Regions from separate parts of the Plantactinospora sp. BC1 genome, predicted to be linked through region 1. Evidence: riboswitches for the same ligand, from Rfam matches in the RefSeq annotation. Region 1 holds a riboswitch; the other holds the start of a gene.

Region 1 (7,784 bases):
GGCTCGTCCGGGGTGACCTGGAACCAGTCGAAGCTGGCGTCCACCACGGGTGCGGCGGTGCCGCCGTTGAGCGCGAACAGCCCGATCCTCGGGTCAGTGATGCCGGCCAGCGCCGCCGACCGGCCGACCGGGGTGAAGGTCTGCCCGTCGGCCGAGAAGGCCGCGGTCAGGTTCACTCCGTCGCTGGTCAGCCGCAGGTGGATCGTGTCGCTGGCCGGTGCGGCCGCCGAGTCGCCGCCCTCGTTGCGCGGGGTGCCGGCGGTCTCCCGGATGAACTCGACCCGCCGGCTGCCGTTGTACAGCAGGTCCAGCTTGGCGTAGTTGTCGTCGTCGCCGTAGACGATCAGGCCGGCCTGCTGGTAGTTCTCGACCGCCGCCAGGCTCAGTTTGGTGGTGGCCTGCCAGCTACCGTCCGGCGCGGGTTGCAGCACGACGTTGGTGGCGTCGTTGCGGCTGCCGTAGAGGTCGCCGACCGAGGTGGGCAGGACGAGCGCGCCGCCCCGCACCCCGTAGAGCTGGTTCTCCCGGACCACCGTCGACCAGCGGCCCTTGTCCAGCTCGCCGCCGGTGAAGTCGTCCGAGCGGGCCCCGAAGCAGGAGGTGTTCGGCGCCTCCACCTTCACCGTCACCGTGGCGTACGCGGCCGCGCCGCGCGAGTCCGTCACGGTCAGGGTCGCGGTGAACGTCCCCGGGCCGGTGTACGTGTGCGTGGCGTCCAGGGTGTCCGCCGTGCCCCCGTCCCCGAAGTCCCAGGCGTACGTCAGCGGGTCGTCGCCCTCGGCGTCGCTGGCGGTGCCGTCGAAGCTCACCGCGACCGGCGCGGTGCCGGTGCTCGGGGTGGCGGTGGCGGTCACCGTCGGCGGCGCGTTGTCGGTGACGCCGCGACCGAGGAAGTCGACCCAGTTGACGTTGACGATCGCACCCGTGCCGGTGGCCCCGACCGGGTTCTTCGCCACGAAGAAGAGCGGCCCGCTGGTGGTGCTCGGTGCGGAAAGCTCCACCGTGGCGTTGGCGAAGGTCTGCCAGCCGCCGGTGTCCGGCACGGTGGCGGTGGCCAGCACCGGGCCGTCGGCCGCGCCGGAGCGTACCTCGATCCGGGCGCCGCCACCGGCCGAGGAGGCCCGGAACCGGAACCCGGTGATCCCGGTCAGGTTGGTCGGGTCGAAGCTCCAGTAGTCGCCGTCCTCGACCCAGCCGATGTTCTGGAAGCCGCCCTCGACGTCGGTGGTGGCCTGGGTCTGCACGCCCGGGTCACCGCCGCCGACGCCGTCCGGCGCCCGGCCGGTCGCCGCGAAGTATTCCGCCTGCTTCCGCTTCGGCTGCAACTGCTCGATCGCCCGGCCGGTCAGCGCGTTGGACCCGCCGGCCCCGCCGCCGTCGGTGTAGCTGGCCTCGAAGACCGCGAAGACGTTGGCGTCGGCGCCGTGCCCGGAGGCGAGCGAGGTCTGCACGGTGCCGGTGCAGCCGGTCTGGTCGTCGAGCGGGTGGGCGTGCTCGTCGTGACCCAGGTAGTACTGGAGGGTCACCCGGTCGCAGTCGATCGTCCCGTCCTCCGGGTCGGTCACCCTGACCGTGTACTTCACCTGGTCGCCCCAGTCGAAGAACCCGCCGTCCGGCGGGAACTCGATGGTCACCGTCGGGGCGGTGTTGCCGACCGTCACCGGTACGTTCGCCACCGCCGTCCGGCCGGTGTCGCCCGTGACGGTGAGCTGGGCGGTGTAGTTGCCGGCCGCCGGGTACGTGTGCGTCGGGTTCGGCTCGGTCGAGGTGCCGCCGTCGCCGAAGGTCCAGGCGTAGCTGATCGGGCCGCCGTCCGGGTCCCGGGAGCCCTCGCTGGAGAAGGCCACGGTCAGCGGGGCCGGGCCGGAGGTCGGGTTCGCGGTGGCGACCGCGATCGGCGCCCGGTCACCGGCGATGTACTCGATCCGGTAGACCCCGGAGTTGTCGTTGTTGCCGCCGAAGCCGCTGCCCCACTCGATCAGGTACAGCGCACCGTCCGGGCCGAACTCGAAGTCCATCGGCCGGACGAAGGTCATCCCGGTGAGCAGCTGATTGATGTCCACAAGGGACTTGCCGTCGTCGGTGACCTGGAAGGCGTACATCTTGTTCTGGTTCCACTCGCCGAACATCGCCTTGCCGTCGTAGTACGCCGGCCACTTGCGCTCGGACGGGTTCGCCGGGTCGTACCGGTAGACCGGGCCGCCCATCGGGGCACCGCCGCCACCGATCTCCGGGAAGAGCGGGTTGCCGCCGTAGTCGTAGTCCACGGTGGCCGGGATCGCCGGGGGCAGGTTGGTCAGCCCGGTGTTGTTCGGCGAGTTGTTCACCGGCGCGGCGCAGTCGAACTTCGCCCCGCTCGGCCCGGACGGGAACTGGTAGTCGTTGTAGGCGTAGTTCGCGCCGTGGCAGTACGGCCAGCCGTAGTTGCCGGGCTGGGCGACGGCGTTCCACTCCACCGTCCCCTCCGGACCACGGTTCGGGTTCGCCGCCCCGGCGTCCGGACCGTAGTCCGCCACATAGAGGGTGTCCGACTTCGGGTCGATGCCGATCCGGAACGGGTTCCGGAAGCCCATCGCGTAGATCTCCGGCCGGGTCTTCTCGGTGCCCGGGGCGAAGAGGTTCCCCTGCGGGACGGTGTACGTCCCGTCGTCCTCCGGGTGAATCCGGAGCACCTTGCCGCGCAGGTCGTTGGTGTTGCCGGAGCTGCGCTGCGCGTCGAAGTCCTGCCGGCCCGGCCGCTCGTCGATCGGGGTGAAGGAATTCGACTCGAACGGGTTGGTGTTGTCGCCGGTGGCCAGATAGAGGTTGCCGGCGCTGTCGAAGACCATGCTGCCGCCCGCGTGGCAGCAGGTGTTCCGCTGCGTCGGCACCTGGAGCACGATCTTCTCGCTCGCCAGGTCGAGGGTGTCACCGACCACTGTGAACCGGGACAGGTAGTTGCGGGCCGCCCCGCCGTTCGGGGCGTAGTAGAGGTACACCCAGCTGTTGGTGGCGAAGTCCGGGTCGAGCCGGATCCCGATCAGCCCGTCCTCGTTGCCGGTGAAGACGTCGAGGTCGGCGGCGGTGACCGTGGTGCCGGTCTCCGGCTTGATGATCTGGACCCGGCCGTCGCGTTCGATGTAGAAGACCCGCCCGTCGGCGGCGACGTCCAGCTCCATCGGGTTGTTGGTGTTGCTGTCCAGGGTGATCTTCTCGAAGCTGCTGGTCAGCGAGGCGGAGCAGTCGGCCTCCACCGCACCGGCCGCGGTCCGGATCCCGCCGAGCAGGTGGTCGAGGAACTCCGGCTCGGCGTACGACTGCTGGGTGTGGCCGCCGGCCGTGTACCAGGCCCGGCCGCCGTCGTACTCCTGGCACCAGGCGAACGGGTGGTCGTGGCCCATCGCCCCGGCGCCGGGGGCGTAGCTGGTCTCGTCCAGCGAGGCGAGCACGTGTACGTCGCCGCGCGGGTTGTCGCGGAAGTTGTACCACTCGTCGTACCGGGACCACTTCGCCGGGAGGTCCTTCGTGGACTCGTGCGCGTGGTCCTCGACCTTGATTGTGGCCTGCTGGTTGGCCGGGTGCGAGGCGAAGTACGCCCCGACCAGCTCGCCGTACCAGGGCCAGTCGTACTCGGTGTCCGAGGCGGCGTGTACGCCCGCGTATCCGCCGCCGGCCTTGATGTAGCGCTCGAAGGCGGCCTGCTGCTCGGCGTTCAGTACGTCGCCGGTGGTGGAGAGCCACATCACCGCCTGGTACCTGCCGAGGTTGGCGTCGGTGAAGGCCGTCGCGTCCTCGGTGGCGTCGACGGTGAACCCGTGCTCCGTGCCGAGCTGCTGGATCGCGGCGATGCCGGCCGGGATGGAGTCGTGCCGGAAGCCGGCCGTCTTGGAGAAGACCAGCACCCGGAAGGATTCCGCCTCGGCGGCCGGTTCGAGTGCCGGCGCCTTCTTGACGGGTGCCTGGGCCTGGGGCAGGACCGCCGGGGCGGCCGAGGCGGGGGTACCGGCCAGTGCGGTCGTGCCGAGCAGGAGTGCCGCGGTCGCGCCGACCAGGCGGCGCCGGAATCTGCGATGGGGGTGCGGAGGGTGCGAGGTGCCGCCGGAGCGGCCGGGGCTGGACACGGAGGATCTCCTTGGTCCGGTGAGGACAGGGGGATCCCGGGTCGGTACGCCGAAGACCGCCACGGGGTGTGGAGGTACGACCGGAACTCGCCGAAGCTCCGGCCATCGAATTCTGCCTTGTGGTTGAACAAATTAGGGCCGCCTGCCGGGCGGCCGGAATAAGGCGGTGAGGTTAATTCAGGTAACGGTTACGTAACGAGGTGGAATCATCCGGATAGGACAGACATATCCGTCGGGGCGCCGGTCACGGCACCTCGCACCCCGGTACGTGGTCGAGCGCTGACACTATGCGATAGGTCACGGCCCTTTACGGATCCGTGACCGGCCACGTACGCTCGCCGACAAGTAACCCACGGGAGCCCGGTGGACCGGGCTGAGAGGGGGGCTGTCGAGCCCCCGACCGTCGAACCTGATCCGGGTAATGCCGGCGCAGGGAGGAGCGTTGCCGTGCTATCCATCGGACGACTTCACCTCATCACCGACACCCGACCCGGGCAGCGGGATCCGCTCGCGGTGGTCGACGCCGCCCTCTCGGTCGCCGGCCCCGAACTCGTCGTACAGGTCCGGGTGGCCGACGACACCGACGACCGGACGGCGTACGAGCTGGCCGCCGAGGTGACCCGCCGGTGTGCCGCCGTCGGGGCGTCCTGCCTGGTCAACGACCGGCTGCACCTCGCCCTCGCGATCGGCGCGGCCGGTGGGCACGTCGGTGCCCGCGACCTGCCGGTCGACGCCGCCCGCCGGGTGCTCGGCCCGGACGCCGTGCTCGGCGCGACCGCCCGCGACCCGGAGACCGGTGCGGCGGCGGTCGCGGCCGGCGCCAGCTATCTCGGCGTCGGCCCCTGCCACGCCACCTCCACCAAGGACGGACTCCCCGCCCCGATCGGCCCGGACGGAATCCGCCGGGTCGCCTCGACCGTGCCGGTACCGGTGATCGCGATCGGCGGGATCACCGCCGACCGGGTGCCGGCACTGCTCGCCGCCGGGGCGTACGGCGTCGCCGTGGTCGGCGCCGTCTCCGGCGCCGCCGACCCGGCCCGGGCCACCGCCGATCTCCTCACCGCCCTGCGCACCGATCCGCCCCCACCCGATCCGGGACGGGGAACATCGCCGGGGTGGGACCCCCGGCGCGGTTCCCCGCACTCCGGCGCGGGTGCGGGGGCGGGGGAATGCTAGGCGGGGACCGGGCGGCGGACGTCGCGGTGGTCGGCGGCGGCCCGATCGGGCTCGCCGTCGCCTGGCGCTGCGCCGCCCGGGGCCTGCGGGTCAGCCTCCACGACCCCGCGCCCGGCTCCGGCGCCTCCGACGTCGCGGCCGGAATGCTCGCCCCGGTCGCCGAGAGCTACTTCGGCGAGCGGACGCTGACCGGACTGCTGGTCGAGTCCGCTGCCCGCTGGCCGGCCTTCGCCGCCGAACTCGCCGAAGCGACCGGGCTGGACCTGGGCTATCGGACCGAGGGGACGCTGACCGTCGCGCTCACCTCCGACGACCTGGCCGAGGCGGAGCGGCTCTGGACGTACCAGCGGGACCTGGGGCTGCCGGTGACCCCGCTGCGGCCGGCGGAGCTGCGGGACCGCGAACCGCTGCTGGCCACCCGGCTGCGCGGCGGCGCGCTCGCCGCCAGCGACCACCAGGTCGACCCGCGCCGGCTGGTCACCGCGCTGCGGGCCGCCGTCGAACGCGCCGGGGTGACGGTGCTGTCCCGACCGGTCCGGGACCTCGCCGAACTGGACGCGGCGGCGACGGTCGTCGCGGCCGGCTGCGGCACGGCGGCGCTGACCGGCCTGCCGGTCCGGCCGGTGAAGGGGCAGATCCTGCGGCTGCGCGCGCCCGGCGGCGCGGCGCCCGGCTTCCGGCACGTGATCCGGGGCCACGCCGACGGCCGGCACGTCTACCTGGTACCCCGGACCGACGGCGAGGTGGTGGTCGGGGCCACCGTGGAGGAGCGCGCCGACCTCGGCGTCACCGCCGGAGCGGTACTCGACCTGCTCCGCGCCGCCACCGACGTGCTCCCGGAACTCGGCGAGTACGAGCTGGTCGAGGCGCGCTCCGGGCTGCGCCCCGGTACGCCGGACAACGCACCGCTGCTCGGCCCGCTGCCGGACCGGCCCGACGTGGTGGTCGCGGCCGGACACTTCCGGCACGGCATCGTGCTCACCCCGCTCACCGCCGACCTGATCGCCGACCTGCTGGCCACCGGCGTACCGGATCCGGCGCTCGGACCGCTCTCGCCGGCCCGGTTCGCCGACCCGGTCCCGCCCGGGCCGACTCGGGTCGGGCGGGCGGCGCCAGCGGGAGCGGGTGCGGAGGCGGAAGCCGAGGCGGGAGCGGAGGCAGGTGACGGGCCGGTGCCCGGCGGGAGGCCGGGGCCGGACGACGGAACGACCAGGGTGGGGAGGACACGGTGGAGCTGACCGTGAACGGAGTCGAAGAGCGGCTGCCCGGCGAGTTGACCGTGGCGGAGCTGGTGCAGCGGATCACCAGCGCACACCGGGGCGTGGCGGTCGCGGTCAACGGCGAGGTGGTGCCGCGCGGCGGCTGGCCGGCCCGGCAACTCCGGGACGGCGACCGGGTCGAGGTGCTGACCGCGGCGCAGGGCGGGTGACGCGCGATGTCGATCGGAGCACCCGACCCCGAACCCGGATTCGTGCTCGCCGGTGAGAAGTTCGACTCCCGGCTGATCCTCGGCACCGGCGGGGCGACCAGCCCGTACGTGCTTGAGCAGACGATCCGGGCCAGCGGCAGTGAACTGGTCACCGTCTCGCTGCGCCGGATCGACAGCAACGCCACCATGGGCGGCGGAGTGCTGGAGGTACTCGGCCGGTGCGGCGTACGGCTGCTGCCGAACACCGCCGGCTGCCGTACCGCCGCCGAGGCGATCACCGTGGCGCAGCTCGCCCGGGAGGCGTTCGAGACGTCGTGGATCAAGCTGGAGGTGATCGGCGACGAGCGGACCCTGCTGCCGGACGCGGTCGAGCTGGTCAGCGCCGCCGAGCGGCTGGTCGCCGACGGGTTCACGGTGCTGCCGTACGTCACCGACGACCCGGTGCTGGCCCGCCGGATGCAGGATCTCGGCTGTGCTGCGGTGATGCCGGCGGGCGCGCCGATCGGTTCCGGGCTGGGCATCAACAACCCGCACAACCTGCGGCTGCTGCGGCAGAACGTGGACGTACCGGTGATCCTGGACGCGGGCGTCGGCACCGCCTCGGACGCGGCGCTGGCGATGGAACTCGGCTGCGACGCGGTGATGCTGGCCAGCGCCGTCACCCGGGCGGCCGACCCGGTACGGATGGCCACCGCCATGCGGTTCGCCATCGAGGCGGGCCGGCTGGCCGCCGGGGCGGGACGGATCCCCCGACGCTTCCACGCGCTGGCCTCCACCCCGGACGAGGGGCGGCCCGAGCTGTGACCGGGCCCCGGGGAATCGTGCTGGTCACCGACCGGTGGCAGGCGAACCGGCCGCTCGACGAGGTGGTCCGGGCCGCGGTCGACGGCGGGGTCCGATGGGTACTGCTGCGGGAGCGGGACCTGCCCCGACCCGAGCGGCTCGACCTGGCCCGGCGGCTGCGCGCGATCCTCGCCCCGGTGCGCGGCACCCTGCTGGTCGCCGGGCCGGACCCGCTCGACGGCGACGCGGTGCACCTGCCGGCCGCCGGCCCCTATCCGGCACCGGCGCTGCCGCTG
Region 2 (7,784 bases), 260 kb from region 1:
GCCGATCTGCGCCGTCTCGGTGATCTCGAAGGTGAGCTGGCCGGGATCGACGTCGTACTGCTGAAGCCGCTGCTGTACCCGCTCCAGCAGGTGCGGGTCGCCGAGCGACCGCCCGGAGAGGTTCACCTGGTAGTGCGAGGTACGCGGGCCCCGGGCGATGAGTTCGATGGTTCGGTCGATCACCCACCGGTCGATCGGCAGGATCTCGTCCAGCCGTTCCGCGTCGCCGAGCAGGGTCGACGCCGAGTGTGCCTGCCCGCCGTCGTTGACCACCCGGAGCAGGATCTCCTGCCGGGTTATCTGGTTGAGCCGCAGGTCGAGGATCGGCTGGGTGTAGAGGGTGAACCGGTTCTCCGCCACCGTGGCGCGTACCCGGCTCCGGCACAGCTCCCGGCGCTCGTCCTCGGCGGCCGGCTGGTCCAGGGCGACCCGGTCGACGCCGGTCGCCCGGGCCCGGCGCCAGGCCGTCTCGGCGTCCACGATCAGGTCGACGCCTCGGCTGCCGTCCCGCCCCTGGTAGCGGACCAGGCCGCCCCAGGCGTCGACCAGGCGGGTCCGGCCGAGTACGAAGGACTGCGACCGGATGCCGTCGATGATCCGCTCGGCGAGCGCGGTGGCCGAACTCAGCGTGGTGCGCTGCATCAGCACCCCGAACTCGTACGGACCGGTCAGACCGCAGACGTCGGTGCGGCGGGCGACCCGGCGGACGACCTGGGCGACCGCCACCGCCAGCCGCTGCTGCTCGTCCGCGTCGCCGCCGAACTCACCCTCCGGATCGGGGTCGAGCCCGGCGTCGGGGCCGGTGGCCGGGCCGACCGGTTCGACGGCCACCACCAGCAGCACGCCGGGCCCGCCCCGCTGGGCGGTGTCGATCTCGTCGGCGAACCTCGCCCGGTGGAAGAGCCCGGTGACCGGGTCCCGGCCGGCCAGTTCCGCCTGCACCGTCTCGCGGCGGCGGGCCAGTCGGGCCTGCTCCTGGCGGGCGAGTTCGAGTTCGGTGACGTCCCGGCCGGTGGCGATGATGCCGTACGGCCGGTTCTCCCCGTCGACGACGTATTCGAGGTGGCAGTGCACGTACCGGGTGACCCGGTCCGGGCCGATCACCCGGCAGGTCGTCTCCCGGACGGTCCGGTCCCGCCACACCGACTCGACCACCCGGCGTACCCCGTCGACGTCGTCGGGGTGGACCAGCCGGGTCAGCGTCGCGACCGAGTGCCGGAGGGTGCCGGGCGGATAGCCGAGGATCAGGGCCATCTCGTCGGACCAGGTCAGCTCTCCGCTGGCCCGGACCCAGGTCACGGTGCCGAGCTTGGCCAACTGGGCCGCCCGGGTGATCCGGGCCACCTCGTCGGTGTCGGTGGTCAGCGGATCGCGTACCTCGATGTCGCCGGTCAGGTCCCGGCCCTCGGAGAGCGCCCGCTGGTATTCCTGCTGCACCCGGCGGGTCGCCCGGCGGGCCCGGGCCCGTTCCAGTTCGCTGAGCGTCCGGTCGGAGGCCAACGACAGGATGTCGTCCAGGTTCATCCCCGCTCCCTCCCGGAGGGCGTGTCGAAGCCCGCCTGCTGGGCGAGTTCCTTCAACCGGGACCGCGCCTCCTGCCGGTAGGTCCGCACGGTGTTGTAGGCGATGCCGAGGATGGCCGCGATCTCGTGGTCGGACCAGCCGTCGAGTGCCAGTACGAAGACCTCGGCCTGCCGGGGTGGCAGCCTCGGCAGCCAGCCGCGCAGCAGTTCCCGGGCCTCCGCCGGGTCGGCCGGTTCGGCGAGCCGCTCCGGCGGCACCTCCTCCAGACTGACCGTCACGTCCTGCCGGCGCCGCCGTTGCAGCACCAGCAGCTTGTACCGGGCGGTCTTGTACATCCAGGCCAGCGGCTTCTCGTAGTCGCGGATCTGCTCCCACTTGTCCCGGGCGGTGATGAACGCCTCCTGTACGGCGTCCTCGGCCAGCCCCCGGTCCGGGCACTGGGCGAGCAGGAAGCGCTCGACCAGCACGAAGTTCCGCTGGCAGAACGCCTCGAAGCTCACCTCGGACTCGGCCTGGCCCCGGTCCCCCAACCGGGCGGCCGACTCGGCCCGCACCACCGCGTTGTCCCCGCTCCTCATGCCGCCTCGCCCCCGTCTGTTCGACGCAGACCCCGCAGCTCCACGACCCGGTGCCCGTCGCGGTCCCGCACCAACAGCCCCGACCCCCCGATCAGGCCCACCAGCACCGCCACCGAGCTCCCGGTCGACAGTCCCCCCAGAACCTCGCTCATCCTCGCCTCTCGCGGTCCGTAGTTGTCGTTCCGCGTATAACTCTCCGTCAAGGGCCTCGGCGTAGGGGGCGACCCGCCCAGGCGAAGATGACAATGATCAATAAAGCGGCAACGAGCTGGGGTATTTCCTCCGATCAGCCACAGTAGACAAGCCGATCGAACGAACACGTCTACTGTCCAGTATGGATTGCAGAGAGTTACGACAAGACGATCTGGGCGGGGCGAGTTCAGTCGACCGCGTCGGGGCGGGCGGTGGCCGGCTGCTCGTCGTCGTCCTCGTCGGCCTCGCCCCAGTTGCGGCGCAGGAACGGCAGCACGGCCCAGAAGGTCAGGAACCAGATCCCGGTCACCCCGCTGAGCACGAACGCCACCGGCCGGGGCAGCACGAAGTCGGTGATCAGCAGTACCGAGCTGACCATCGCGATCAGCATGAACGCCAGCCCACCGGTCGCCATGCCGTGCGCGAACCGGACCAGCTCCGGCTTGCGCCCCTGCCGGAAGAGCGCCCGGTGGAAGGCGACCGGCGAGATGATCAGTGCGGTGGCCGCGGCGGCGGCCAGCAACGCGACGATGTAGGTGTCCTTCTGGAACTCCGTGGCTCGCGGGAAGCCGTTGCTGAAGGGCAGGGTGAGCAGGAAGGCGAACAGGATCTGCACCCCGGTCTGCGCCACTCGCAGCTCCTGCAACAGGTCGGCGAAGTTTCGCTGCCAACGCTGCTTCTCCGTCTCCACGGCCACCTGGGCCTCCTCCCCCTCGGTCAAGTTCGCAGCAGTGTGCCCTGACCGACCGTACGTGAAACGCGAGGAAGGCTCGTCAGCGGACGGGGAGGCGGTACCGGGACCAAACCGGGCGGCCTGGGAGGTCGGAGCGTGCCGGGTCAGCCGCCCCGGCGGATCCGGCCGGCGTACCGCGCCTCCAGGCTGTTGTTGTGGTCGTCACTGTCCGGGATGTTCGCCGAAAGGTAGACCGGGGCCGTCTCCCCCGCCTCCACCAGCCGGCGGACCACCTCCACCACGACCTGCTGGGCGAGGAGCGCGGCAGTGATCGAGGAGACCGCGCCGACCGCGCCGCCACCGGGCAGCGGCAGCGTCGCGTCGCCGTACGGAGCGCCGTTGTCGAGTACCACGTCGGCGAGGTCGCTCAGCTTCCGGCCGGACGGGTGCCGGGAGGCGACCCGGGCCGAGTGCTGCTCCGAGGTGATCGCGATCAGCCCGTGACCGCGCTCCTTCACCAGCGACGCGAACTCGACGATGGTGCCGTTCACCCCGGAGTTCGAGGCGATCACGAAGACGTCCCGGGGGTCGATCGGGGTCAGCTCGTAGAGCCGGCGAGCCACGGTCGGGTCCCGCTCCAGGGTCGGGCCGAGGATCTCGACCGGCTCGCCGCCGCGCAGTACCAGGTCACGCAGCGCGATCCGGTTCGTCGGGACCAGCCCGCCGGCCCGTCCGGCGATCTCCATGGCCAGCGCCTCCGAGTGGCCGGTACCGAACGCCTGCACCACCCCGCCGGCCCGCAGCGCGTCGGTGACCAGGTCGGCCGCCCGGCGTACGCCGTCCCGGGCGGCGACCGCCACCCGCCCGATCGTCTCGGTGACCACGTCGAGATAGCCCTCGGGGCTGAGTGTCACGCCGCACGCGTCCCTTCGAGATGTTGATCTGGGCCATCCACCCTATCCCGCCGCCTGGTGGGCGCCGCCACATCCGCCGGTTCCACCGCTGTCGGCACCGCGGCATCCGGTGTACGGTCTGCGGAACAACAGCACATCCGACAGGGGAGCGCACAGCGCTGAGAGTGCGGGTGACACACCCGCAGACCCTCGAACCTGATCTGGGTAATGCCAGCGCAGGGAGTTCGGTCGAGTCTCCAGCCGCGCCGCAGTCCGGGCCGTCCCGGGTTGCGGCGTGCGTCTTGCCTGGTTCGCCACGCGACTGGGAGGCATGCCCATGAGTTCGTCCACCACCACCAGATGGCGCACCGTCGACATCGTCGTCGCCTCGGTCATCGCGGTCGCGTTCGGGGTCATCTTCTGGGCCTGGAACCTGGTCTGGGGTGCCACCGAGGGTGCCTTCACCTTCTTCCCGCCGGCCCAGGCGGTCATCTACGGCATCTGGCTGGTACCCGGCGTGCTCGGCGGCCTGGTGATCCGCAAGCCGGGTGCGGCGCTCTACTGCGAGTTCCTCGCCGCCTTCGTCTCGGTGCTGCTCGGCAGCCAGTGGGGCACCGTCGCGATCCTCCAGGGGCTCGCTCAGGGTGTCGGCGCCGAGCTGGCGTTCCTCGCCGTCGGGTACCGCTCGTTCCGGTTGCCGGTGGCGGTCGCCTCCGGCCTGCTGGCCGGGCTCGCCGCGGCGATCTTCGACCAGATCCGCTACTACTCCGAGTACGACTTCGACTCGTTCCGGCTGCCGGTCTTCCTCTTCACCGTGCTCAGTTCGGCGGTGCTGGCCGGTGCCGGCGGCTGGGCGCTCACCCGGGCCCTGGCCCAGACCGGTGTGCTGGACCGGTTCCCGGCCGGTCGAGACCGCACCGCCGTGTGAGCGGCGCGACTGCGGTGGTGCCGTCGTGAGCGAGCGGAGCGAGCGAATCAGCCAGCTCAGTGCGGATGAGCCTCATGACGGCACGCAGCGAAGCGGAGTGCCGGCATGAGTGAGGTGCGGCTGCGCGGCTTCGGCTGGCGGCACGCGGGCCGGCGGGCCTGGGCGGTCCGCGACGTCGACCTGCGGATCGGACACGGCGAGCGGGTACTCCTGCTCGGCGCCTCCGGTGCCGGCAAGAGCACCCTGCTGGCGGCACTGGCCGGGCTGCTCGCCGAGGACTCCGGCGAGCAGGAGGGCACCGTCGAGATCGACGGGCTCGATCCGCGGAAGGCGAGGGAGCGGGTCGGGATCGTCTTCCAGGACCCGCAGACCCAGCTCGTGATGGACCGGGCCGGCGACGACGTGGCGTTCGGCCTGGAGAACCGGGGCGTACCGGCGACGGAGATCTGGCCCCGGGTCACCGAGGCGCTGCACCGGGTCGGCTTCCCGTACGGCCTGGACCGGTCCACCGCCGCGCTCTCCGGCGGCGAGCAGCAGCGGCTCGCCCTGGCCGGGGTGCTGGCGCTGCGGCCCGGACTGCTGCTGCTCGACGAGCCGACCGCCAACCTGGACCCGGCCGGCGCGGAGCTGGTCCGCGACGCGGTCCGGGCGGCGGTCGACGACGACACCACGCTGATCCTGGTCGAGCACCGGGTGTCGGAGGCGCTGCCACTGGTCGACCGGGTGGTGGTGCTCGAACCGGGCGGCGGGGTACGCGCCGACGGGCCGCCGGAGCGGGTCTTCGCGGCGCACGGCGCGGCACTGGCCGCCGCCGGGGTCTGGGTGCCGGGGCCGCCGCCGGCACCGCGCCGGGCCGCGACCGGACCCGGCGAGGCGCTGCTCACCGCCGACCGGCTCGGCCTGCCACCCCGGCTGGCAAGCACCGACCTGCGGGTACGCGCCGGCGAGGCGCTCGCGGTGCTCGGCCGCAACGGTGCCGGCAAGTCAACCCTGGCGCTGCTGCTCGGCGGGCTGCTCCGGCCCGGCAGCGGCCGGCTGTCGGCCTCCCCGGAGCTGGCCGGGCGGCACGCCGGCACCGCACCGCACCGGTGGCGGGCGCCGGTGCTGGCCGGCCGGATCGGCTCGGTCTTCCAGGATCCGGAGCACCAGTTCGTCCGCGGCACCGTATTCGAGGAGCTGGCGCTCGGGCCGCGCCGGATCGGCCGGCCCGAGGCGACGGTCCGGTCGGTGGTGGACGAGCTGCTGGTGCGGCTCCGGCTGGACCGGTTGGCGGCGGCGAACCCGTACACCCTCTCGGGTGGGCAGGCGCGGCGGCTGAGCGTGGCGACCGCGCTGGCCACCGCGCCCCGGCTGCTGGTGCTGGACGAGCCGACCTTCGGCCAGGACCGGCGTACCTGGCTCGAACTGGTCGACCTGCTCGCCGGGCTCCGCGACGACGGGCACGGCATCGTCACCGTCACCCACGACGCCGACTTCGTCGCCGCGCTGGCCGACCGGACGATCCGGCTCGGCGGCGACGGGGCGACGGAGTCCGGGCAGGCCCGGGCGGCGGGGCGGGCCTGATGATCCCGTACCAGCCGATCGCCGCCCCCGGCGCACCGCTGGCCCGGCGCAACCCGGTGGCCAAGGTCGCCGCCGCGATGATCTTCTCGGTGGCGCTGATCGTCACGGTGGACCCGGTGGCTCCGGCGGTGGCGATCGCCTTCGAGCTCGCCGTGGTGCCGCTCTTCGGCGTCCGGTACGCCGCACTGGCCCGCCGGGCCTGGCCGCTGCTGCTCAGCGCCCTCGGCATCCTCTGCACCCTGGTGCTCTTCGCCGCCGAGCGGACCGGCAGCCTGCTGTGGCAGGCCGGGCCGGTGGAGGTCACCACCGGGGTACTCGGCACCGCGCTCGGCATGGCGCTGCGGGTGATCGCGGTGGCGCTGCCCGGCGTACTCGTCTTCGCCACCACCGATCCCACCGACCTGACGGACGCGCTGATCCAGAACGTCAAGGCGCCGCCCCGGTTCGCGATCGGGGCGCTGGCCGCGTTCCGGCTGGTACCGCTGCTCGCCCTGGAGTGGCGGATGTTGAGCCTGGCCCGGCGGGCCCGGGGCGTCGACGCCGGACGGAATCCGCTGGCCCGGCTGCGGCTGTTCGGCTCGACGGCGTTCGCCCTGCTGGTCGGGGCGATCCGCCGGGGTACCCGGCTGGCCACCGCGATGGACGCCCGGGGCTTCGACTCGGGCTCGCCGCGTACGTCGGCACGCCGGCAGCGGTTCACCGTCGCCGACGCCGCCCTGGTCGCCGGGGCCGCGATGCTGGCCGGCGGAGCGCTCGCGGTCAGCGTCGCGCTCGGCGCCTTCCGCCCGCTGGTCGGCTGAGCGACCGACCCTCGCCGGCAGACGCGCCCGGCCGGGCGGCGCGGCGCCGACCAGTCTCCGCCGAGCGGCGCGGGCCCGGTCAGTCCAGGGTGGCGATCTCGATGTCGCCGAACGAGACCCGGTAGGACGGCTCCCGGTCCGGGTCGGAGGTCGGGTCGGAGAAGATGCCCAGCACCACCCGGCCGGCCACCGGCGCGTCGTCCCGGGCGGCGCCGATCTGCCGACCGTCCTGATAGAAGCGGAGTTCCTCGCCGTCGGCGACCACGCCGACCCGGATCCGGCCGTTCGGCCGCCGATCCGCGGGGAAGGGGAAGTCGCCGGCCTCGAGCGCGGCATCGGGCCCGTGCCGCATCAGGTGGTACCCGTCGGCGCAGATCCGCAGCACGTACCCGCCCTGCGCGTCGGTGAACCGGAACCAGATCCCGGCGCAGCTGACCGGCTCGACCAGGACGACGTCGACCTCGGCCCGTACGTCGGCCCAGACCCGCTGCGGCCCCGGGCACCGGTACGGGCCGTCGCTCTGCTTGGAGACCACCAGTCCGCCGTCGAACTCGCAGCCGACCCGGTGCCGCTGGTCCGTCCTCGGTGTCCAGAGGCCGGACCTGGTCAGCGGATCGGCGACCACCACCCGGC

What was found. Region 1 has a riboswitch for thiamine pyrophosphate ahead of thiE (thiamine phosphate synthase). Riboswitches for the same ligand answer to the same signal wherever they lie in the genome.
Region 2: linked by a shared signal. The riboswitch ahead of C6361_RS31550 (ECF transporter S component) and the one ahead of thiE (thiamine phosphate synthase) in region 1 are both predicted to bind thiamine pyrophosphate.

The regions. Positions count from the first base shown of each region.
Region 1 covers NZ_CP028158.1:7,445,929-7,453,712, forward strand. Annotated here, with positions in the region: gene C6361_RS32710 (ThuA domain-containing protein) at 1-4,100, opposite strand, end outside; TPP riboswitch at 4,443-4,553, shown strand; partial or broken gene thiE (thiamine phosphate synthase) at 4,548-5,168, shown strand; partial or broken gene thiO (glycine oxidase ThiO) at 5,270-6,335, shown strand; gene thiS (sulfur carrier protein ThiS) at 6,505-6,705, shown strand; gene C6361_RS32730 (thiazole synthase) at 6,712-7,509, shown strand; gene C6361_RS32735 (thiamine phosphate synthase) at 7,506-7,784, shown strand, end outside.
Region 2 covers NZ_CP028158.1:7,183,306-7,191,089, forward strand. Annotated here, with positions in the region: gene C6361_RS31530 (EAL domain-containing protein) at 1-1,524, opposite strand, end outside; gene C6361_RS31535 (RNA polymerase sigma factor) at 1,521-2,102, opposite strand; gene C6361_RS31540 (DUF6328 family protein) at 2,482-2,991, opposite strand; gene C6361_RS31545 (sugar isomerase domain-containing protein) at 3,132-3,881, opposite strand; TPP riboswitch at 4,014-4,121, shown strand; gene C6361_RS31550 (ECF transporter S component) at 4,198-4,788, shown strand; gene C6361_RS31555 (ABC transporter ATP-binding protein) at 4,894-6,351, shown strand; gene C6361_RS31560 (energy-coupling factor transporter transmembrane protein EcfT) at 6,351-7,151, shown strand; gene C6361_RS31565 (serine/threonine-protein kinase) at 7,231-7,784, opposite strand, start outside.